4 regions of the Mesorhizobium sp. LMG17149 genome follow, and region 1 is predicted to be linked to each of the others. Evidence: predicted binding sites of a transcription regulator. Region 1 holds the regulator's gene; each other region holds the start of a gene.
The links. The regulator LexA, encoded in region 1, represses DNA repair genes until DNA is damaged. The targets are predictions, from matches to a motif close to TGTTCNNNNTGTGTTCNG.

Region 1 (5,961 bases):
GCGACGCTGCTGGAGCAGGCGACGCCACCCAACATGATCCACATCATCGAGACCTACAAAGCGACGATCTCTTTCACCGCGCCGACTGCCTACCGCGCCATGCTGAAGGCCATGGATGAAGGTGCCGACCTGTCATCGCTGCGCGTCGCCGTTTCGGCCGGCGAAACCTTGCCTGCTCCCGTTTTCGAAGAGTGGACACAAAAGACCGGAAAGCCGATCCTCGACGGCATCGGAGCCACCGAGATGCTGCACATCTTCATCTCCAACCGTTTTGACGACATGAAGCCCGCGTCGACCGGAAAGCCGGTGGGCGGCTACGAGGCGCGCGTCGTCGATGACGAGATGCGCGAGGTGCCACGCGGCGCGACCGGCAGGCTTGCGGTGCGCGGACCGACCGGCTGCCGCTACATGGCCGATGACCGGCAGAAGGAATACGTGCGCGACGGCTGGAACCTCACCGGCGATACCTTCACGCAGGACGAGGACGGCTTCTTCCATTTCGCCGCCCGCTCCGACGACATGATCGTCAGCGCCGGCTACAACATTGCCGGACCCGAGGTCGAGGCCGCACTTCTGTCGCATCCGGATGTCGCCGAATGCGCTGTCATTGGCGCCGAGGACGCCGAGCGCGGCCAGATCGTCGAGGCGCATGTCGTGCTGGTGCAGGGCGTCGCGCCCGACGCCCTCACCACCAAGCGCCTGCAGGACCATGTCAAGGCAATGATCGCGCCCTATAAATATCCGCGATCGGTAAAATTCATCGCCGCCCTGCCCAAGACCCAGACCGGCAAGATCCAGCGCTTCCGGCTGCGCACGGAGAAAATCGATTGAGCGAGCCATACGATCCGGCGTCCGAAGGCGCCCAGATGTCGTTCAAGGAGCGCATGTCCTACAGCGACTACCTGCACCTGGAGAAAGTGCTGGAGGCCCAGACGCCGCTGTCATCGGCGCATGACGAGATGCTGTTCATCATCCAGCATCAGACCTCCGAACTCTGGATGAAGCTCGCTCTGCACGAGATCGGCGCCGCGATCCGTTCCATCCGCGCCGACCGGCTCGAGCCGAGCTTCAAGATGCTGTCGCGCGTTGCGCGGATCTTCGAGCAGCTGAACAATGCCTGGGATGTGCTGCGGACGATGACGCCGAGCGAATACACCGAGTTCCGCGACGCGCTCGGCCAGTCCTCGGGTTTCCAGTCCTGGCAGTATCGCGCCATCGAGTTCATGGCCGGCAACCGCAACCTGGCCATGCTCGGGCCGCACAAGCACCGGCCCGACCTGAGCGGAAAGCTGGAAGCGATCCTGACCGAACCATCGCTCTACGACGAAGCGCTGCTGCTGCTTGCGCGCAACGGATTCGACATCGGTGCCGATGCCAGGCGCACGGACTGGCGTGAGACGCGAACCGAGAACGAAGAGGTGCTGGTCGCCTGGCAAACCATTTACCGCGATCCGCAGCGCTACTGGATGTTCTACGAACTGGCAGAGAAGCTGGTCGACTTCGAGGATTATTTCCGCCGCTGGCGCTTCAACCACGTCACCACGGTTGAGCGCATCATCGGTCTGAAACGCGGCACCGGCGGCACGTCGGGTGCTTCGTATCTGAAGAAGATGCTCGAGGTGGTGCTGTTCCCGGAACTGTGGACGGTCCGCACCCGGCTCTGACATCGTCGAAATGAAAACAGCGACACGCGGCGGCGGAACACCCTTCGCGAACAACCGGGGACTGACTGACCATGAGTGGATTTCCTGATCTCGCCGCAGTCGAAGCGATGGATGCCACAGATCCGCTGCGGGCCATGCGCGACCGTTTCATTCTGCCGGAGGGGGTGATCTATCTCGACGGCAATTCACTGGGGGCAGCGTCTCATGCCGTTTTCGGCGAGCTGCAGCAGGCGGCAACCCAGGAATGGGCCCAGGACCTCATCCGAGCCTGGAATACGGCCGGATGGTTCGAGATGCCGATCGAACTCGGCGATCAACTCGGACGCCTGATTGGAGCCGCGGCCGGCCAGACCGTCGTCTGCGACACGACGTCGACCAACATCTACAAGGTGCTGCATGCGGCGCTGGAGATGCGGCCGGGCCGGTCGGTCATCGTCGCCGAGGGTGACAGTTTCCCCACCGACCTGTACATCGCCGAAGGCGTGGCCTCGACACGGGACGGCGTCCTGCTGCGCCTCGCGGGCGTCGACGCGCCCACCATCGAAGAGCTGATCGACGAAAACGTCGCGGTGGTGCTGGTCAACCACGTCAACTACAAATCGGGTGAACTGCGCGACATGGCGGCGCTGACGCGCAAGGCTCATGCGGCCGGAGCGCTGATCGTCTGGGATCTATGCCACACCGCCGGCGCCCTGCCCGTCGAGCTCGATCAGGCAAATGCCGATTTCGCCATCGGCTGCACTTACAAGTACCTCAACGGCGGTCCGGGCGCACCGGCCTTCATCTATGTCGCGCAGCGCCATCACGGCGATATCAGCCAGCCGCTCAGCGGCTGGTGGGGCCATGCGCGGCCCTTTGCCTTCGAACGGGGGTATGTTGCCGGCACCGGTATCCGCCGCTTTCTGTGCGGCACCCAGCCTGTCCTGTCGATGCGGGCGCTCAAAGGCGCGCTTGTCATCTGGAACGACGTCGACATGGCGGCATTGCGAAAAAAGAGCGTCGCGCTGACGGAACTGTTCATCCAGCTCGTCGAAGCAAAGTGCGGCGCCTATGGCCTCACGCTGGAGACCACCCGCGACGCGACCAGGCGCGGCAGCCAGGTGTCGTTCCTTCACGATCACGGCTATCAAATCATGCGGGCGCTGATCGAGCGCGGCGTCATCGGTGATTTTCGCGCGCCATCGACCATCCGTTTCGGCTTCACGCCGCTCTATGTCGGCTACAAGGATGTGTGGCTGGCGGTTGAGGTGCTGGAGGATATTCTGCGCACGGGCGCATGGAAGGACCAGCGTTTCGCCGTCAAGGAAGCCGTTACCTGACGCAACGATCTCCGCGATTTGCCGTCGCCGCCCTCACTGCCCGGCAGATGACGGAGGGCTGAATTCCAGCCACAAATGCCAACAGACGTTGGCGTTTTGGCTCCGTTTCGTTCACGGCAAACGAACGTCCCGAAGATTGATAGCGTCCCTTGTGGAGGTCGATCGGCAGATGATGCCAAGCCTTGGGTCGAGGATGAGCCACAGGTCATTAACCATAATGGTTTCAATGTGAGCAGGCGCATTGCCGTGGTTGGCGCCTGTCGATCGCGACCCGCTGGCAAGCCCAAATAATTTCAGCAGCCTTAACAAATTCATTAAACTTTAAACGGTTGCAGAACACAACTGGAACAGATAGTGTTTGTTCTGGGTTTGTTTTTCGATTCTGGTTTCAGGTAATCTGGGGGCCGCCATGCTGACACGCAAGCAACATGAACTGCTGATGTTCATCCATGAACGCCTGAAGGAGAGCGGCATTCCGCCATCCTTCGACGAGATGAAGGAGGCGCTCGACCTTGCCTCCAAATCCGGGATTCATCGGCTGATCACCGCACTTGAGGAGCGCGGCTTTATTCGCCGGTTGCCCAACCGGGCACGGGCGCTGGAAGTGCTGCGATTGCCGGACTCCATCGCGCCCGGCCTCAACGCGGCAAAGAAGTTTTCGCCAAGCGTCATCCAGGGCAGTCTCGGTCAGGGTGGTGCCCTTGGCCGGCAGATCAAGCCGGCGCCTTCGCGGATGCCCTCGCCCGGCAATGATGACGATGCGGTCTCCGCCGTGTCGATCCCGGTCATGGGCCGTATCGCCGCCGGTGTGCCGATCGATGCCATCCAGCATCAGACGCATTCGATCTCCGTGCCGCCGGACATGATCATGGGCGGCGCCCACTATGCGCTGGAGGTCAAGGGCGACTCGATGATCGAGGCCGGTATCTTCGACGGCGACACCGTCATCATCCGCAATGCCGACACGGCGAACCCCGGCGAGATCATCGTGGCGCTGGTCGATGAAGAGGAAGCGACGCTGAAGCGGTTCCGCCGCAAGGGCGCTTCGATTGCGCTCGAAGCCGCCAATCCGGCCTATGAAACCCGTATTTTCGGCCCAGACAGGGTCAAGGTGCAAGGCAAGCTCGTCGGCCTCATCCGCCGCTACTGAGGCGGCTGCGGGTTGGCCGCTGGCTTCTCGGGTTTCTTGAAGGGTGCCAGCCCCCTCGCCTCACGAGAGTATTTGCGTTGCGTGTGCCAGGGCCGATATGGGCTGTTCACCGCGAAGCTGATTGTCGCCGGCGTGGTCGCCGATTGGCGATCGAAGAAGACGGCGGCACTGCCTTTGCGAGCCAGTTGCCGCTTGGTGATGACGAGAACCAGCGGATTGTGACAGGCGTCATAGGCGGTGGCGTCATTGATGACGATCAGCTCGGCGAAGCCGCAGGCTTTCCAGGTGTCCTTGCGGTCCTCGACATAGGCAATGATCGCACCGGACATATGCCTGGCCACGCAAACGCCTGAGGAGCAATAGAACGGCGATCCCGGCGGTAGCTCAACGGCGTCCGCGACGTCGAATTGCCCATCGCTCTTGTCGAACACCTCTGGCACGACGATGGTTTCTGATGTCAGGGCGCGTTTCCAGTTGTCGACGGTGAATTCGTTCGGCCGTTCCCGGCTGACGGCAAGCTCGCCGCCACCGATCGGCAACGCCACCAGCCGGGCGTCTTCCGAGATCAGCACATCCGGCGTGCGCGTATCCGAGACGGTCAGCAAGCCTGCCAGCGCGAATGGCAGAGCAGCGAGCCGCAGCCAAGTTGTCGCCATCGTCGCGATGACCAGGGCAATTGTCACCAGCAGGACAGATTGCTGCGAAATCAGCCCAACCCCATCGACAGGCGAACGTTCGGAGATCCAACCCGATATGGCGATCATCACCGTCAGACCCTTGCCCATCAGGTAGAGGGCCGGCCAATCCAATCCGAAAGGCATCAGCAGCGCGCTTGCGACAGCCAGGAACATGACGACGGTAACGATCGGCATAACCGCCAGATTGGCGAACAGGCTGAGCGGCGACACACGCTGAAAATGCCAGATGGCAAACAGCGTCGTGGCGCTGCCGGCGATGATGGAGGTCATGGCAAGGCCGGTTGCCGCGAGCACGAACTTTCGCGTCAGGAAACCGGGCATGGATCGCTTTGGGGGCGGCGGTCTTGCTTTTCCCGCGCGGTGATCGGCCCAGCCGGCATAGGCGCCGACCAGAGCCGCGGTCGCGGCGAACGACATCTGAAAACTCGGGCCGACCACCTCATGCGGCGACACCACGATGACGGCGATCGCCGAGATCGCCAGATTGCGCATGGTGAGTGCTGCTCGATCGAACAGCACGGCAATCAGCATCACCGCCAGCATGATGAAGCTGCGCTCGGCGGCAACGACGACTCCAGAGATGATGAGATAGGCCGCGATCGAGAACAGTGCGGCGACGGCGGCATACTTCTTGACCGGGCGACGCGCGGAAAAGTCGGGAAACAAGGCGAAGGCGCCGCGCAGCAAGCCCATGATGGTGCCTGCGACCAGCGCCATGTGCAGTCCCGAAATCGAGATGATGTGGTAGATGCCGGTACGTCGCATCGCCTCATTGATGTCATCGGGAATGCCGGCGCGCACGCCGACGATCAGCGCCGCGGCGATCTCGCCTTCGGCGCCGCCGACGCTCGCCCTGATATGGTCGGCGATGGCCTCGCGGGCATTTTCCACGCTAGAGGAAATTCGGGCCGGCAGCGGCATGTCGCCATCATCGCTGACGACAAGCTTGGGGTTGCCGAGAAAGAACCCGCTGCCGCCGATGCCGGCAAAATAGCTGTCGAAGGAGAAATCATAGCTGTCCGGCCGCACCGGCCCAGTCGGCGGCAAAAGCTTGGCATATCCAGTGATGAGGGAGCCTGCGGTCACGTCAGCCGGGATCTTGCGTGCCGAAAGCCGCACCCGTTCCGGCG
Region 2 (5,961 bases), on a different contig from region 1:
AAGATTTGATACCCGCCGTTATCCTTTGGCGGGCAGGGCAGAATGTCTTCGTCATAGATGGCGCACATCGCCTCAGTGCCCTCATTGCATGGGTTCATAACGATTACGGTGACGGGGAAGTGTCCAGGCATTTTTTCCAGAACGCAATTCCGGATGACCAGCTGGTAGCGGCGAAAAGAACGAGAGATTTGGTTGCTCTATCGATTGGCTCATATGCCGATCACAAGATGGCTATCGAGTATCCGCAGAATTCCCGGCCCGATGTCGCTGAGAGGGCGGCAAGAATCGGATGGCAAGAAATTCCAGCTCAATGGATCAGAAACGCCGACCATGACAAAGCGGAGAAAGCCTTCTTTCGAATCAACCAGGGAGGCACGAAGATAGACGCGACGGAGCGCCGTATCCTCGCCGCTAGGCGTTCATCGACGGCCCTTGCAGCTCGGGCGATCCTAAGGGCCGGCACTGGACACAATTATTGGAAGAAATTTGCTGAAGAGTCACAAAGGGCAATAGAGGATCTTGGGCGCGAAATATCAGCTTTGCTATTTGAACCTACTATATCTCTTCCAATTAAAACGCTTGATTTGCCTATTGCAGGACAGGGTTACGGCCCGCAAGCGTTGCCATTAGTTTTTGATCTAGTAAATTTGGCCAATCGAGTTCAAGTCAAAGATTCTAGCTATAAGGGCGCGACCAGAGAGGAGTCTCTAGACGTCGACCAAGATGGAGGCAAGACCGTCGATTATCTCGTGAAAGTAAGGGCTGCAATCTGGAGATTGTGCTCCACCAACCCTTCATCTCTCGGATTGCATCCTGCACTATATTTTTATGGTAGAAGCGGGACATTTTCCGCATCGTCCCTTCTGACGTTTCTGTCGCTATTTCGCGACTGGGATACCGCTGATTTTCTCGCTTTCACAACGGTTAGAGCAAAATTTGAAGAATTTCTGATGGTGAACCGCGGCATGAGTGAAGCGGTAAGGAAATTGGGAAGTGGCGTCCGCAGCAGACCTCGTGCGATTGCCTTCTACAAGGCGATTATTGAGCATTTGAGCAAGGGACTGTCGGCATCAGAGGTCGCAAAAATACTGAGGGACATGTCAGAGTTCGAATTTCTAATTACTAGTCCTGACGAGCTCGACCTTGAGGGCGGATCGTTCTCTAGAGACGTAAAAGGTGCCGCTTTCATCCGGGATGCGCTGCCGTCTGCACCGAAATGTCCAACTTGCGGAGGCCTCATGCACAGAAATGGCATGCAAGTAGGCCATAGGCGTCCTAAACGGGATGGGGGATCGGGCAATCTTTCAAATGCTGTAATGCAGCATCCGTTCTGTAATAGCACCGTTGATAACTAGCTACGACAGCTCGTATTCCAGCAGCCACAAGGCCAGCATATGCCCCGCCAGCGGGTCCTACTTGGCTTCCCGCGGGAAACAAGGCGTCAGGAGGCCGTATGGTCCAGGAGCCGGATGGTGGGATCGCGACGGTGTTCGGAGTTGACCCGATCGACGCCTTCCACCGTAATCGCGATCGTCCCGTTTTCCACTCTTGCTATCCAGGCCTTCGCTTTCAGATACCAGAGATGAAATTCGAGATGCTCTCGCGGACAGCCTGATAAGCGTTCGAGCTCCACATCTCCGATCCCGGGATTGCTGACGTCGTGCCGGCGCTTCGCGTAAAGCAGCGACAGCAGCCTGGCCTGGATCACGACGTCACGCTCGATGCCTTTGGTGTTGCTGGCTTCCTCGGTCAATTCACGGCGAAGGCCGGCATGGTCCCTGTACGCGATGTCGTATTGTGCGCGTTTGACCGGATCCTTGAGCGTATTGTGGGCTTCCACGATTTCACTGAAACGGGCTTCATCGCCGGTTTCGCGATTGTCTGGATGATAGCGCATCGCAAAATAGCGAAATATGCGCTCCAGCGTTTCCGAGTTGGCGTTCGGGCTGACTTCCAAAACTTCGTAATAGTCAATGAACATAGCGGGCTCCCCGACCACACCATATTCGCATTGTCTAAATAAGGAATGTCAATGCGGAGGCCAGGACCTTGGTCCGACGCCGATGACATCCACGCTTTCTGGAAGAGGAAGAAAATGGCCGGCGTCCGGTCGGTGGGGGCCGTTGGGTGGTGAGGACGCCGGCCAAGCGGACAATCAGGTCCGCCGCACCGTGGAGATGATCGATTCGCGGAGGCCGGGTTATGGCGTGATCGCGGAATGCAATGTGGCGAGGTCGGCTTGTCGGCGGACCTACGCCGCCTGCGCCATCCGCTCCGAGCTCATGCGGTAGGAGATCGCTTCGGCCAGATGGATTCGGCCAACGGTTTCGCTGGCGTCGAGATCGGCGAGCGTCCGCGCCACCTTCAGCACGCGGTGATAGGCCCGCGCTGAAAAGGCGAGCTTTTCGCTGGCGTCCTTGAGCAGCGACAGGCCGGCGGCGTCCGGCATGGCGATCTCTTCGATGACCGAGGGCGCGCAATGCGCGTTGGTGGTGGCGCGGGTGGCGCCGAGCCGCTCGAAGCGCTCGCGCTGGATGGTGCGGGCGCGTGCCACGCGCAGCGCCACATCGGCACTTTTCTCCGCCCGGTCGGGCCGGATCAGGTCGCTGGCCGAGACCGCCGGCACTTCGATCCTGAGATCGATGCGGTCGAGCAGCGGACCCGAAATGCGCGCCTGATAGTCGGTACGGCAACGCTCGCCGCGCAGGCAGCGATAGCCCGGCTCGCCGGCCATGCCGCAGCGGCACGGGTTCATCGCCGCCACAAGTTGGATGCGCGCCGGATAGGTGACGCGATGGTTGGCCCGCGCGATCATGCAGTCGCCGGTCTCCAACGGCTGGCGCAGCGCATCGAGCGTCTGCGGCGTGAACTCGGGAAACTCGTCGAGGAACAGCACGCCGTGATGGGCCAGCGACACCTCGCCTGGCCGCGCGCGGATGCCGCCGCCGACCATCGCCGCCATCGAGGCCGAGTGGTGCGGTGCGCGGAACGGCCGCCGGTCGGTCAATTTGCCTTCGCCGAGCTCTCCCGCCACCGAGGCGATCATCGAGACTTCCAGAAGCTCCTTCGGCGCCAGCGGCGGCAGGATCGACGGCAGCCGCTGCGCCAGCATCGATTTGCCGGATCCCGGGGGTCCGATCATGAGCAGATTATGCCCACCGGCGGCGGCCACTTCCAGCGCCCGCTTGGCGGTCTCCTGGCCCTTGATGTCGGCGAGGTCAGGCAAATCCAGAGCGGCGGCATGGATGCCGGCCTCGGGGCGCGACAGCACCTGCGTGCCGCGAAAATGGTTGGCGATGGCAATCAGGCTGCGCGGCGCCAGAATGTCGAAATCCTTTCCAGCCCAGGCCGCCTCCGGTCCGCAGGCGAACGGACAGATCAGGCCCTTGCCTTCCGCATTGGCGGCGATAGCCGCCGGCAAGGCGCCGGCGACCGCGGCAATCGTGCCGTCGAGCGACAATTCTCCAAGCACGACATAGCCGGCCAGCATGTCGCCCGGAATGGCGCCAAGGGCAGCCATCAGGCCAAGCGCGATCGGCAGGTCGTAATGACTGCCTTCCTTCGGCAGGTCGGCCGGCGCCAGATTGACAGTCACCTTCTTCGACGGCATCGACAGGCCGGAAGCATGCAGTGCGGCCTGCACCCGCTCGCGGCTTTCGGCCACCGCCTTGTCGCCGAGGCCGACGATGTGCATGTTGACCTTGCCGGGCGCGATCATCACCTGCACGTCGACCGGCACGGCCTCGATGCCCTGGAAAGCCACCGTGCGAACCCGCGCCACCATCGTGCAACCCCAATTCAGGCTGGCCCCAGCCCCTGCGATCAGGCCAGGAATGGCCCGCCGGGAAGACAATCACACTTCCCCGGTCAAATCAAGAACATTACGGGAACGCATGACCGCTTGGGTTGCAGCGGAAGCGAGCGCGGTTGCAAAAACGGAACATGGTTAAGACAAAATGAAAACGACTTACCCGCGCTTTCCCTCGACCGCGTCCCAGAACAGGCTTGCAATGTCGGCGCCGCCGAAGCGTTTGACTTCGCGCACGCCGGTCGGCGAGGTCACGTTGATCTCGGTCATATAGTCGCCGATGACGTCGATGCCGACCAGGATGAAGCCGCGCTCCTTCAGCGATGGGCCGATGCGGGCGCAGATTTCGCGCTCGCGCTCCGTCAGTTCGGTCTTTTCGGCGCGGCCGCCGACATGCATGTTGGAGCGGGAATCGTGTTCGGCCGGCACCCGGTTGATGGCGCCGACTGGCTCGCCGTCGATCAGGATGATGCGCTTGTCGCCCTTGCGCACGTCCTTGAGGTAGCGCTGTACGATGTAGGGTTCGCGGAACATCTGGCCGAACATTTCCAGCAGCGAGGCAAGGTTGCGGTCGGCCTCCAGCAGATGGAAGATGCCGGCGCCGCCATTGCCGTAGAGCGGCTTGACGATGATGTCGCCGAACTCCTTGCGGAAGGCGGCAACTTCGAGCGGATCCTTGGTGATCAGCGTGTCCGGCATCAGGTCGGCAAATTCGGTGACGAAGATCTTTTCCGGGCTGTTGCGCACCCAGGCCGGGTCGTTGACCACGAGCGTTTTCGGATGGATGCGCTCCAAAATGTGCGTGGTGGTGATGTAGTTCATGTCGAAGGGCGGATCCTGGCGCAGCAGGACCACATCCATCTCCGACAGGTCGGTACGCACCTTCTCGCCCAGCGAATAGTGGCTGCCCTTCTCGTCGCGCACCTGCATTTCCTCGATGCGGGCAAACACCTTGCCGTCGCGCAACGAGAGCCGATCCGGCGTGTAGTGGAACAGCTCATGGCCGCGCCGCTGCGCTTCCAGCGACAGCGCGAACGAGGTGTCGCCGGCGATCGACACGGTGGAGATGTGGTCCATCTGGACGGCGATTTTCAGCTTCATGGCGGGTCTCCGGCGGCTCGGATGGACGACTGTCTTGCCTGTACAGGCTCACTGCCCGTCTGCCAATCGCGACATTCCTGGGATTGGCATCCGACACCCGAATGCGCTGCTTTCATCGATCCTTCGAAACAGTCGCGGTTGCCCCTGGAAAATCGATTTCGCGATACGTTTCCTAAAGGGTTTGCTGCCAGTCTGAAAATAAATTCCGACGTCACAAAACAGGGACACCGATGCAAACTTCGTTTGGCACCGGTCAGGCAAACAGGGAGAGCACGGATCTGGCATTCACAGATCCGTTGACCGGGCTTGGCAACCATCGCCGCTTCTTCGACAAGGTCGATCGCCTGATCGCCGACCGTGCCGACGATCCCGCGCCCTTTACCGTCGGCATTCTCGACCTCGACGGCTTCAAGCCGATCAACGATCTGTTCGGCCACAAGGCCGGCGACGACATCCTGATCCAGGTGGCGATGCGGCTGCGCGCCTCGATGGACGGCCATTCCACGGTCTGCCGCATCGGTGCCGACGAATTCGCCTTTCTCTATCCCCTGGTGTTCAGCGAGGATGCAGCGGCCGAAAAGTCGCGCATGCTGATCGAGATCCTGTCGGCGCCCTATGATGTCGGCGAACGCACCGCCAGGCTTTCGGCCTCGGTCGGCTGCTCGCTGTTCTATTCGGGCGACGAGACCACGGAAATCCTCATCAATAAGGCCGAGACGGCGCTCTATCACGCCAAGCGTTCCGGCCGTGGCCGCGTCGTCGTCTACACCCGTGAGATGGAAGAGGCGGCCAAGCGCGTCACCCGCATCGAACAGGCGCTGCGCCGGGCTGTCTCGGCCGGCGAGGTGGAGCCGCATTTCCAGCCCATCGTCGACCTCAACACGCGCCGCACCATCGGCTTCGAGACGCTGGCGCGCTGGACAGATCGCGACCTCGGCTCGGTGCCGCCGACCGTCTTCATTCCCATCGCCGAGGAGCGCGGCATCATCGGCCCGTTGTCGCAGCTGGTGCTGCGCAAGGCGACCGAAGCGGCCAGAAGCTGGCCGAAGGAC
Region 3 (5,961 bases), on a different contig from region 1:
CGTCGGCCTTCAGATCCTTGAGCTTGGTGACGAGAGCCGAATAGTCCTTCTCGCCAGCGTTGATGCCGTCATAATAGACCTCCTTGAGGCCGCCGGCATTCATCGTTGCCCTGACGGCGTCAGCCACGCCCTGTCCGTAGGCGCTCTTGTCATGCAGGACGACGACATTCTTGCCGGCAAACTTCTTGGCGATCCATGGGCCGATGAAGGCGCCCTGCGCATCGTCTCGCGTATAAAGGCGCATGATCGTCGGCCAGCCGGCCTTGGCTGCCGCATCGGTCAGCACCGGGTTTGACGAGGCCGGGCTCATCATCAAGGCGCCGGCTTCGGCATAGACAGCTGATGCCGGAATGCTGGAACCCGAGCAGGCATGGCCGTCGATGAACTTGACGCCATCGGCGACGACGCGGTTGGCAACCGACACGGCCTGCTTGGGATCGCATTGGTCGTCTTCGATGCTCAGCTTGATCTGACGACCGTCGACACCGCCCGCGGCGTTGATCGCATCGGCGGCAGCTTGTGCGCCCTGCTTGAACTGATCGCCGATGGTGGCGAGCTGTCCGGTCATCGGGCCGACCACCGCAAAGGTGATGTCGTCTGCGAATGCGACCGGCGTGCTCAACATCAGGCCGAATATGGCCGCGTTCAAAATACTCAATTTTTTCATGATGGTAGAACTCCTCCACTCACGCGCGGCCGCCCCGGCCGCGCTTCTTCCAGAGAGGCCGGACAATTTCATCCTTCATTCGGCCTGTCTAGGCGCATTGGCGCCGCTCGATTGGGCCTGCAAGACGTCATCCACGCAAAAAGCCACGCCAGCCTTGTTCCGGCTGGTCGCGGCTTTTTTGCCCGTCGAGCAATCTCCAGGCGCCCCCGCGCCTAAAAATCCGCTCAGCTTCCCTGTGTCGCGCACGACTGGGCCTTGCAGCCTGCCGCGTTCTTTCCCTTGCCTTCGTGACCGTCTTGCGCGGCCTTCAATTTCGCCGGGTCTGGCCGTCTGTGCGGCTTTGATCCCGGAGCTTCCCTGTCTTCGATGGATCTGTTTGCGATTGGCAGATTTCAGTGCATGGTCATCCATTCGCGGGCTTCGCGCAGCGCCGTGGCGATCTCGACCTTCGACATGGCGGCCGACAGTTCCGAGCGCAGCTCGGCGGCGCGGGCCGAGCCCTTGATAGCGGCGATGTTGAACCATTTGTGGGCGGCAACGACGTCGGTCTCGCAATCGCGGCCGGTCGCATACATCATGCCCAGTTCGAAAAGGATGTCGGCCTGGGCAGTTGCTCCCATGGCGCCGAAACCTGCTTCAAGCATTTCAAAACGTGCCATTTCAATCCCCTGTTTTCCGGCCCTGTCAGGCTCCCGAGAGCTGCCTTCTTTCGTCTTGCCGGCTGCTCTTCCGATGCTTTCGAGAATGCCGTGCAGGCTTGAATCCGTCGTTAAATGGCGTGCTTAATTTGAGGAAAACAAAGCTAAAACAAGAGGTAAACGCCGAAATTCGTTAAGGATACAAACCCAGCAATTCAGCCTGCTTGCCTCAAATTTGACGAAAGTTTTCTCGCGCGGGGGCAAGACTTCGCTAACCACGGCGAACAAAGGCGATGCGCCGATCGTTTCATTTCATCGTCGAGGAGGCGCTTTCAGGCGGCTGCAAAATCCCAAAGTCTTCCGCTACGGCACCGCTTTTGTTTTGCCGGGAGCTGGATTAGCTTACGTTTGCGTAAGCGGCAGACCGGCGAGGCGGAGCATCCGGCCGGACATCCACAGGGAGGAAGACATGTTTCGAAAACTGAGCCTGGCCCTTGCGGCCACATTGATCGTGGCGAGTGCGGCATGGGCCGATCCGATCGAAGGCAATTGGAAGACGCAGGCCGGCGAAACCGCGGCCATCGCCGGCGGCGGCTCGTTTTCCATCACGCTCAAGTCCGGGAAATATGCCGGCAAGACCATCGGCTCGCTCAAGGCGACAGGCGACAACAAATATGCCGGCAACATCACCGATCCGGCAAACGACAAGACCTATTCGGGCAAGGCGACATTGTCGGGCAGCTCTCTCAAGATGAGCGGCTGCGTGCTCGGCGGACTGATCTGCAAGAGCCAGACCTGGCACAAGCTCTGATCGAGCGCATCCTTGCGACATGATGACGGGGCCTCGACGGGCCCCGTTTTCGTTTGTCGACACATCCTGCGCCGATGATGCTCGATACCCACCGGCGGCTATCCAAACCGACGCCGGCGCCGTCGAAACCCGTCAATCATCTTGAACGGCAGATGAACGCCGGCATCAGAGCCGGTTCAGTTGCATCAGGGCATTCTCCGGCGTGTTGAAGGAGACCGACCCAATGCTTGCTCGCCGCTTCACCATCGTCTGCCTGCTGGTGAGCCTGTTTGGAATGTTCTTCGCCATCCTCGTCGCCGAAGCGGGCCGTCCGGCCCGCGCCTGGGACGAAGCCAGTTCCAGAACCTGCCGCCTCGCCTGCCCCACCCATCTTCGCAACTGACCAAAGAAACCAAGACCTCGAAAGAAAAGCTGAACGCCATGAACCGCATCGCCGCCAACACTCTCAAGACCCTTCGGCTTCTGCCGCGGGCGGCGCTTATCCTGACGGTGCTGGCCGCTCCGGTTCTGGCCGTGCCGATGATGCGCACTGACGCCGGCTCGACGATCGACGCACCAGCCCTGAAGAAGTCCGGCGTCGGCTTTGTGCTCCTGGTCAGCCTGCAGCGCGGTTGAAGAAAAACGGCGCTTTGGCCGCCTTCGGTCGCGACACCCCTCCCAAGTGCCGATCCAAGTCTCTATATTGAGCCATGGAAAAGCGAATCTACCCACAAGCCATCGAATCTGTCGTCATGCCGGAGCCTTTTGGCCGGCAAAGCTTTGATAGCGCCGAAAAAGCAGTCAAGGCACTGCAGGCGCTTTACGACCGCAACACCAAATTCCTGCGCGACTCCTTTGCAGAGCTGGCGGCAGCAGGCGGCGACAATGGCAAGCGCTACCGGGCCTTTTATCCGGAGATCGGTGTCACCACCAACTCGTTCACCCAGATCGACTCGCGCCAGGCCTATGGCCATATGCCGACGCCCGGGCATTTTTCCACCACCATCACCCAGCCGGGCCTGTTCGAAAGCTACCTCGTCGAGCAGTTGCGCCTGATCATGCGCAATCATGGGGTTGCGGTCACGGTGTCGGAATCGACCACACCCATCCCGCTGCATTTCGCCTTCCTTGAAGGCACCCATGTCGACGGCGCGACGGCAGAGCGCATCAAGCGGCCGATCCGCGACCTGTTCGACGTGCCGGATCTCGATGGCACCGACGACCAGATCGCCAACGGCACCTTCGAAGTCGCCTTTGGCGAGCCGAGGCCTCTGGCGCCCTTCACGGCGCAGCGCATCGATTATTCGCTGCACCGGCTGTCGCACTATACGGCAACCACGCCGCAGCAGTTCCAGAACTTCGTGCTGTTCACCAATTATCAGTTCTACATCGACGAGTTCGTCGCCCGTGCCCGCGACCTGATGGCCAATGGCGGCGGCGGATACACGGAGTTCGTCGAGCCGGGCAATGTCATCACCAAGAGCGGGCAAAGCGCGCCCAGCGAAGGCGTTGCACCGCCGCGCCTGCCGCAGATGCCGGCCTATCACCTGAAGAAATCGGGACATGGCGGCATCACCATGGTGAATATCGGCGTCGGGCCTTCCAACGCCAAGACCATCACCGACCATATTGCGGTGCTGAGGCCGCATGCCTGGGTGATGCTCGGCCACTGCGCCGGCCTGCGCAACACCCAGGCGCTTGGCGACTATGTGCTGGCGCATGCCTATGTGCGCGAGGACCATGTGCTGGACGACGATCTTCCGGTCTGGGTGCCGATCCCGCCGCTTGCCGAGATCCAGGTGGCGTTGCAGGAAGCCGTCGCCGAAGTCACCGGCCTTACCGGCTATGACCTGAAGCGCATCATGCGCACCGGCACCGTCGCCACCATCGACAATCGCAACTGGGAACTGCGCGACCAGCGTGGCCCGGTCCAGCGTCTGTCGCAATCTCGCGCCATCGCACTCGACATGGAATCGGCGACCATCGCCGCCAATGGCTTCCGCTTCCGTGTTCCCTACGGCACGCTGCTGTGCGTTTCGGACAAACCGCTGCATGGCGAGTTGAAGCTGCCCGGCATGGCGACCGAATTCTACAAGCGCCAGGTGGCGCAGCACCTGACCATCGGCATCAGGGCGATGGAGAAGCTCGCGGAAATGCCGATGGAGCGGTTGCATTCGCGCAAGCTCAGAAGTTTTTCGGAAACGGCGTTCCAGTAGGCCGATGCCACGCATCGCGGCGGCATTTCTCATCTTGATTGGGCCGCATTTCTGCCGATAAGCAGGCGGCATGGAGAGAGCGAGCCTCGGGACATTGCTGATTTCGGTTGCATTCCTGGCAATGCTGGCCTGTTCGATCGCTCTGGTGGCCGGGTTTTTCGGAACGCTGCATCCCGCCTTCGATTCCTTCTCGCATTTCCGCGTCCACCTTGCCGTGCTGATGGCTCTTTGTGCGCTGCCGCTGCTGGCCACGACATTTCGCCTGCAGGCGGCCGTGGCACTGCTTTTTGCCGTGGCGGCCTTCGCCACCACTTCCGGGTCGCTGTCCTTCTCCCGCCTGTGGCCGGTTCAGGCCGCCTATGAAGCCAAGAACGACGACCGCGCGATCTACAAGCTGCTGCAGATGAACCTGCGCTACGACAATCCGACGCCGAAGAAGGTGCTGTCGCTGATCGGCCGGACCAATCCCGACGTGATCACCCTCGACGAGGTATCGGCGATGTGGGCGACCGAGCTTGGCTATATCAGCAGCGCCTATCCATACCGGATCCTCTGTCCCTATCCCAACGGGATATTCGGCGTCGCGCTGCTCTCGCGGAGGCCCTTTGCCGCGGGCACCGAGGCGCGTTGCGAAAGGCGCGGCGCCATGGCGACAGCGACCGTCGACTTCGGCGGCATCGACGTCGATGTCGCGGCGATCCACCTCAGTTGGCCGTGGCCACGCGAGCAGTACTGGCAGATCGGCGAGTTGACGGAGCCGCTTTCCGCGCTCGGCGAGACGGCCATCATGGCGGGCGACTGCAATGCCGCGCCATGGAGTGCCGCCGTGCGGCGGGTCGCGGCGCTTGGCGGGCTGACCGTGATGCCGTCCGCCGGCCCGACCTGGATCCACATCAAGCTGCCGGACTTCCTGCGGCGCTTCGCCGGCCTGCCGATCGACCAGGTTTTCAGCAAGGGCGGCGTGACCATCCATTCCGCGACACGGCTGGAGGACACCGGCTCGGATCACCTTCCGGTCATGGTGGAGTTCTCGCTCAGGCTGAACCAGCAAAAGCCGCTCGATGAACATGAAACCGCGACCGCGGCCATAAGCCAGACCGGCAAGACGCCAGGCTGAAGGATCAGGGCCTGACCAAAGCGATGACGAGATGCTGGACATGGCCGCCATCGCGATGCTCGCGCGCATCGAAAGCGAGCTGCTTGGCCTCATATACGGCATTGGTGGCCTTGATACGTCGCTGTGCCTCGCGACGTGTCTTGTAGCAGAACCGGTCGTCGGCAATCCTGAGGCCGGAGATCGATCTTTCCGTGGCCCGCATCATCTCCCTGGCGATGCGGCCATGGGTTTCCTCATGGGCGCGGACGCCGGCGAAGAACCGCGTCCATCGCTTCCGGAGCGTCGGCGTGGTGGCCGAGGCGACACGCGGAAACGTATAGAAGAGATTGAGCGTGCCGTTGGCGCGCCGCAAGCGGCAAACGCCATTGTCCTGGCTGGTGTCAAGGTCCCAATCCACTGCGTAGCCGGTCAACGCGATGGCGTGCGTCATGAAGCCGTGCTTCGGCCCCTTGCGGTCCATAGCCTGCATCAGCGCCAGCCCCGTGGTCCCGGTGATGTCGTAGGTCCGCGTCTTGACCACCACCCTGGTGCCG
Region 4 (5,961 bases), on a different contig from region 1:
CTGCAGATTGACTGCGAAGTCGAAGTTCCCTTGCGCCGTTTCGAATATCAGAACGCCGACCTTGGTCTCGTCGTCGCTCATCATGCCTGTTCCAATGCCGGTCGGCATATAGGGTGGTTTTTCTGACATGGTTCTCTCCTCGGGTGCGGTGTGGGCTGGTCAGGTTTTTAGCCATCCAGCGTGCGACCTGGAGTGGCCAAGCACGATCGATCGACGATGGCCGTGTAACCCGTTCACCGCTAATCGAAATGCATCGACTGGCCGCGCATCATCGCCAGGGTCAGTGCGATTGCAGGATTTGCAGGTGGCTTCTCCATAAGCAGGGAGCCGTCGAAATCGCGCCATGCCGCCATCCGCAATTCTTCACCGTCTTCGCTGGCTGCAGGATCGAAAACGTGGGCATCGTAGGGGTCCTGGTCAATCTCGATCGTCCAGTCCTTGAGTGCCTTGCGAGCCATTTCTTCCACCTGGGCGAGGTTGCTGGTGAAGAAGGGGATACGGTCGCCATTTTCCGAAAGCGGCTCGACCTGATCCAGCGTCGGCCGCTCGGGCACCCAACCAAGAACGAAGGCAATATCGAAATCGATCTGGCGGTCCGGCCCGGTCGTGGTCTCCAATCGGGTGACAACATCGGGATAGAGCTGTTTGCGCGCCGGCCACGTGTCCGGGAGCGCCTCGGCCTGCAATCTCGTTCGGGGCACGTCGATCAGCTCCAAGATCTGATGGCCCGGAACTTTATCCTCCGGCCAGCCCGCACAACATGCAGTCGTCGCAGCCTCGTCGGCTTCCATCCAGACCGAAGCAGCCTGGTCCTCGTCCTCGGTTGGCTGGTCGTCTTCCGGGAAGCCCTTGATATCCCAGCCTTCCAACGCGAACAAACCTTCCGCGCCTTGCAAAGCCGTAATGCCGGCGCGCGAGAAGACTGCTTCGGCTGCCGCGACCCCGCGTGCCAGTTCCTCGGGCGTTGCACCTTCAATGTTCAAGCGAAGTTCCACGGTTCGCCTCCAGTATCAATCACCAACAGTGAACAAAATAAGAACAAAGGTGTCAATAGACTCCTGATGGTTTGGAAAAATGGTTGTTTTCCAATTTGGATAGGGAAGATCTGGCAATCGGTTGAGGCTTCGTGCTCAATCCCAACGCAACTGCATTCATGGCCGATGCTACACGCGGACCACCGCGGACGGGGACAGTCGGTCCCGCGTCCCGTCCTGCGGCCGGCGCTATGCTGACGCTCCTACGGCTGTCCTGTTAACCGCCCGCGGCGGGGGCGAATTTCCTCCGTCCCGCGCGCGACAATGTCCGCCATTGCGGACGCGCGCAGGACTGCGGTTTATACGCGTTTTTCCTTGTGCGCCGCCAACCGCCGGCGCGAACATCCCAACAGGACAGGTGGCCTTCGACGCCTCGTCCTGCTGGCAAACGGTTCTTTCGGTGCCACCGGGCGGTCGCGACAAAATTTCTTCCGCAGCGCAAACTCTCCATGGCATTGACTCTTTATTAGGAAGGGAACAAATGAGGAACATTCCGCCACCATGTCGCGTTCAGGGGACAGATGAGTGCATCGACGCCAAACGCTGCTATTTCCGATCTGCGAGATCGCATTGCGCGTCTCGAAGGCGGTAATGCGCGCAAAAGAGCGGTGCTCCCATTCGGTATCTCCTCGATCGACAGTCATCTGCCAGGCGGGGGTGTGGCGCTTGGCGCACTTCATGAAGTTGCCGGCGGCGGCAATGGAGCGATCGATGGCGCTGCAGCGTCGCTTTTTGCAGCCGGGATTGCAGCGAGGACGCAAGGCAAGGTGCTGTGGTGCGTGACGCGCCAGGATCTGTTTGCACCGGCAATCGCACAGGTCGGACTTCATCCCGACCGGGTGATCTATGTCGAAGCCGGTGACGACAAATCCTTGCTCGCCTGCTTCGAGGAAGGTCTGCGGCATGTCGGGCTTGGAGCTGTGGTCGCGGAAGTGGCGCGCCTGTCCATGACGGCCTCGCGCCGGTTGCAACTGGCATCGGAAGGCTCCGGCGCGATGGGCATCGCCATCCGCCGCTGGCGCCGCCAGACCGAAGCCGCCGATTTCGGGCAGCCCACGGCGTCTGTCACCCGCTGGCGAGTTTCCGTGCTGCCGTCGCGACCGCTGCCTGTGCCCGGCGTTGGTCGGGCGCGATGGCAACTTGAACTGATCCGGTCTCGTGGAGGGGAAACACTCGATATCGAAGTGGAGGCTTGTGATGCCAAGGGTCGTCTCGCTATTCCTTCCAAGCTGGTCGACCGACCGGCTCAGAAGGAAATTGGGCGACGTCTCGCCGCCACCGGATAAGCCTTTGGTGCTGGTCGGGCGGCACGGTAATCGTCGCCTGGTGACTGCGGTGGATCGCGCGGCACTGGAAGCGGGCCTGCGCGTTGGAATGCCGGCAACGAAGGCGCAGGCCCTCGTCCAGGGGCTGGCGGTCATGGATGCCGAACCTGAAGCAGACGCGCAGGCATTGGATCGGTTGGCCCTGTGGGCTTTGCGGCGGTACGCGCCGATTGTCGCAGCAGATCCTCCCGACGGATTGGTGATGGATACCACGGGCGCCGATCATCTTCATGGCGGTGAACGCTTGATGCTGGCCGATATGGTCGAACATCTCGGCAAGGTCGGCTTCTCGGCGCGCGCAGCCATAGCGGATAGCTGGGGTGCTGCTCATGCGGTGGCGCGATACGTGAAGCAGACCGTCAGCGTGGTCGCCGTCAACGCAACCCAGGATGCGATTCTTCCACTGCCCATCGCGGCACTGCGGTTGCCCGACGCAATCGTCAGGGGTTTGCGGGTTCTCGGCTTCGACAGGGTAGGCGAGCTTCTGCAGCAGCCGCGCGCGCCACTGACGTTGCGCTTCGGGCCGGAACTCGGCCGCCGGCTTGACCAGGCTGCTGGACGCCTCGCCGAGCCGATTGAGCCGGTGCGGTCAGCGGATGTGGTCGAAGTCCAACGTGCCTTTGGCGAGCCCATCGGTGCGGCCGAGACAATCGCGCGCTATGTCGGCAAGCTTGTTCAAGCGCTGTGTGTCGATCTCGAGACCAAAGGCCTCGGGGCCCGGCGGCTCGACCTGCTGCTCTACCGCGTCGACAACCGCATCGAAGCCGTTCGCGTCGGCATGGCCTTGCCTGTCCGCGATGTGAAGCGGCTGACACGGTTGCTCTGCGACAAGATCGAGATGGTCGATCCGGGTTTCGGCATCGAGTTGATGCGCCTGTCCGCGCCCTTGGCAGAATCACTGACACCCAGGCAGACCGTTTCGTCGCTGATCGAGCAACGGGATGCAGACATCTCGGATTTGATCGACACACTCGGCAACCGTGTCGGTGAGGAAAAGCTCTATCGGTTTACCCCGGTTGCCAGCGATGTGCCCGAGCGATCTTTCCGGCGTGTAGCCGCTGCATCCGCTGAGACCGGCGACGCATGGCCAGACCATTGGCCGCGTCCGGCTCGTCTGTTTGCCGTGCCGGAGCCGATCGAGGCCATTGCGCTGCTACCGGACCATCCGCCGGCGAGCTTCACCTGGAAAGGCATCCGTCGACGGATCAAGCGCGCTGATGGTCCCGAGCGGGTTTTCGGCGAATGGTGGAAGCGCGACGCCGAGCTAACTGCCGTGCGCGACTATTTCCAGGTCGAGGACGAAGCCGGCGAGCGGTTCTGGATTTATCGCGCAGGCGACGGCGAGGATACCGCGACCGGCTCGCATCGCTGGTTCCTGCACGGCATCTTCGGATGAACGCGTGCTATGTCGAGCTGCAATGCACCTCGCATTTTTCCTTTCTGCGGGGCGCGAGTTCCTGTGAGGAACTGTTCGCGCAAGCAGCCAGCATGGGAATGCCCGCCCTTGCCATCTGTGATCGCAACAGTCTGGCCGGCATTGTCCGCGCGCACGAGGCTGCAAAGGCAACCGGCGTCAGGCTGATCGTCGGCTGCCGGCTGGATCTGGTGGAAGAGATTTCCATCCTGGTCTACCCGACCGGTCGCGCGGCCTACTCGCGGCTGTGCCGCTTGCTGTCGCTGGGCAAGAAGCGTGGCGGCAAGGCGAAATGCGTGCTGCATTGGGCTGACGTTGTCGCCTATGGCGAGGGGCTTCTTGCAGTGCTCGTGCCCGACCAGGCCGACGACGAATGCGCGCTCCGGCTCAGGCGGTTGCGCGAGGCATTTGGCGATCGCGCCTATATGGCGCTGACGTTGCGGCGCCGTCCCAACGAGGCGCTGCGGCTGCACGATCTGGCCAATCTTGCCGGACAGGCCCACGTGCCAACGGTTGTCACCAATGATGTCCTGTTCCACGAACCGTCACGGCGCATCCTGCAGGACGTCGTCACCTGCATCCGGCACAATGTGACGATCGATGATGCCGGGTTTCGGCGCGAGCGGCACGCCGACCGCTACCTGAAGCGGCCCGATGAAATGGCACGGCTGTTCAGCCGCTCCCCCGAAGCGCTCACGCGGACGATCGAGATCGCCGAGCGCTGCCGGTTCTCATTGGACGAGCTTGCCTATCAATATCCCGAGGAGCGGATGCTGCCGGGTCTGACACCGCAGCAAGCCTTGGAGAAACTCACCTGGGAGGGCGCGACGGAGCGCTTTCCCGAGGGCGTGCCGGACAAGGTCGTTGGCACGCTCAGGCACGAGTTGCAGCTCATTGAGAAGCTGCAATACGCGCCGTATTTTCTGACGGTCAACTCGATCGTTCGCTTTGCCCGCAGCCAGGGCATTCTCTGCCAGGGCAGGGGATCAGCAGCCAACAGCGCCGTCTGCTATGTGCTCGGCATCACCTCGATCGATCCCGACCGCAATGACCTGCTGTTCGAACGCTTCGTCTCGGAGGAGCGGCGTGAGCCGCCTGACATCGATGTCGACTTCGAGCATGAGCGTCGGGAAATCGTCATGCAATGGGTGTTCGAAACCTATGGCCGCGAACACGCCGCGCTCTGCTCGACGGTCATCCGCTATCGCTCGAAGGGCGCCTTGCGCGATGTCGGCAAGGCGCTTGGACTGCCCGAAGACCTCATCAAGATGCTGTCCTCGCAAGTGTGGGGCTGGTCGGACGAAGGCGTCCAGCCGAAACATGCCGAGGAGCTGAACCTCAACCTCGGCGACCGTCGCCTGCGTCTGGCGCTGGACTTGGCCAGGCAGTTGATCGGCGCGCCGCGGCATTTGTCGCAACATCCGGGCGGCTTCGTCCTGACTCGCGACAGGCTCGACGATCTGGTGCCGATCGAGCCAGCCGCGATGAAGGATCGTCAGGTTATCGAATGGGACAAGGACGACATCGACGCGTTGAAGTTCATGAAGGTGGACGTGCTGGCGCTCGGCATGCTGTCCTGCATGAAGCGCGGTTTCGATCTGCTGGCCGAGCACAAGGGCATCACTCTCGATCTCGCGACGATCCCTGCCGAGGATCCACGCACCTATGCGATGATCCGCAGGGCCGACACGCTCGGCACCTTCCAGATCGAATCCCGCGCCCAGATGTCGATGCTGCCGCGCATCAAACCGCGTACTTTCTACGATCTTGTCATCGAGGTTGCGATTGTTCGGCCAGGCCCGATCCAGGGCGACATGGTTCACCCCTATCTGCGCCGGCGCGAAGGCAAGGAAGACGTCGTCTATCCCAAGCCTGAGCTCGAAAAGGTGCTTGGAAAGACGCTGGGCGTGCCGCTATTCCAGGAGCAGGCGATGCGGGTGGCGATTGAATGCGCCGGCTTCACGCCAGGCGAAGCGGATCAACTGCGCCGCGCCATGGCGACCTTCAAGCACACCGGTGGCGTTTCCAGCTTCGGCGCCAAGCTGATCGGCGGCATGGTGAAGAACGGCTACGAGCGCGAGTTCGCCGAAAAGACCTTCAAGCAGCTCGAAGGCTTTGGCAGCTATGGCTTTCCCGAAAGCCATGCCGCCAGCTTCGCCCTGATCGCCTACGCCTCGTCCTGGATGAA

Region 2: a site for LexA is predicted at 3,875-3,892, ahead of NP945_RS29615 (YifB family Mg chelatase-like AAA ATPase). Genes of this name have one in related genera too.
Region 3: a site for LexA is predicted at 1,460-1,477, ahead of NP945_RS04615 (sel1 repeat family protein). Genes of this name have one in related genera too.
Region 4: a site for LexA is predicted at 1,508-1,525, ahead of NP945_RS08905 (ImuA family protein). Genes of this name have one in related genera too.

What each region holds. Positions count from the first base shown of each region.
Region 1 covers NZ_JANIFL010000004.1:449,685-455,645, forward strand. Annotated here, with positions in the region: gene NP945_RS11425 (AMP-binding protein) at 1-831, shown strand, start outside; gene kynA (tryptophan 2,3-dioxygenase) at 828-1,664, shown strand; gene kynU (kynureninase) at 1,736-2,983, shown strand; gene lexA (transcriptional repressor LexA) at 3,393-4,133, shown strand; gene NP945_RS11445 (ComEC/Rec2 family competence protein) at 4,127-5,961, opposite strand, start outside.
Region 2 covers NZ_JANIFL010000016.1:35,753-41,713, reverse strand. Annotated here, with positions in the region: gene NP945_RS29625 (DUF262 domain-containing protein) at 1-1,355, shown strand, start outside; gene NP945_RS29620 (J domain-containing protein) at 1,442-1,981, opposite strand; gene NP945_RS29615 (YifB family Mg chelatase-like AAA ATPase) at 2,252-3,784, opposite strand; gene gshB (glutathione synthase) at 3,968-4,909, opposite strand; gene NP945_RS29605 (bifunctional diguanylate cyclase/phosphodiesterase) at 5,140-5,961, shown strand, end outside.
Region 3 covers NZ_JANIFL010000002.1:264,902-270,862, forward strand. Annotated here, with positions in the region: gene NP945_RS04605 (ABC transporter substrate-binding protein) at 1-667, opposite strand, end outside; gene NP945_RS04610 (hypothetical protein) at 743-1,078, opposite strand; gene NP945_RS04615 (sel1 repeat family protein) at 1,060-1,326, opposite strand; gene NP945_RS04620 (DUF2147 domain-containing protein) at 1,775-2,116, shown strand; gene NP945_RS04625 (hypothetical protein) at 2,340-2,498, shown strand; gene NP945_RS04630 (hypothetical protein) at 2,537-2,731, shown strand; gene NP945_RS04635 (AMP nucleosidase) at 2,848-4,311, shown strand; gene NP945_RS04640 (endonuclease/exonuclease/phosphatase family protein) at 4,382-5,428, shown strand; gene NP945_RS04645 (DUF922 domain-containing protein) at 5,433-5,961, opposite strand, start outside.
Region 4 covers NZ_JANIFL010000003.1:570,318-576,278, forward strand. Annotated here, with positions in the region: gene NP945_RS08895 (hypothetical protein) at 1-129, opposite strand, end outside; gene NP945_RS08900 (hypothetical protein) at 240-995, opposite strand; gene NP945_RS08905 (ImuA family protein) at 1,556-2,320, shown strand; gene NP945_RS08910 (DNA polymerase Y family protein) at 2,232-3,755, shown strand; gene NP945_RS08915 (error-prone DNA polymerase) at 3,752-5,961, shown strand, end outside.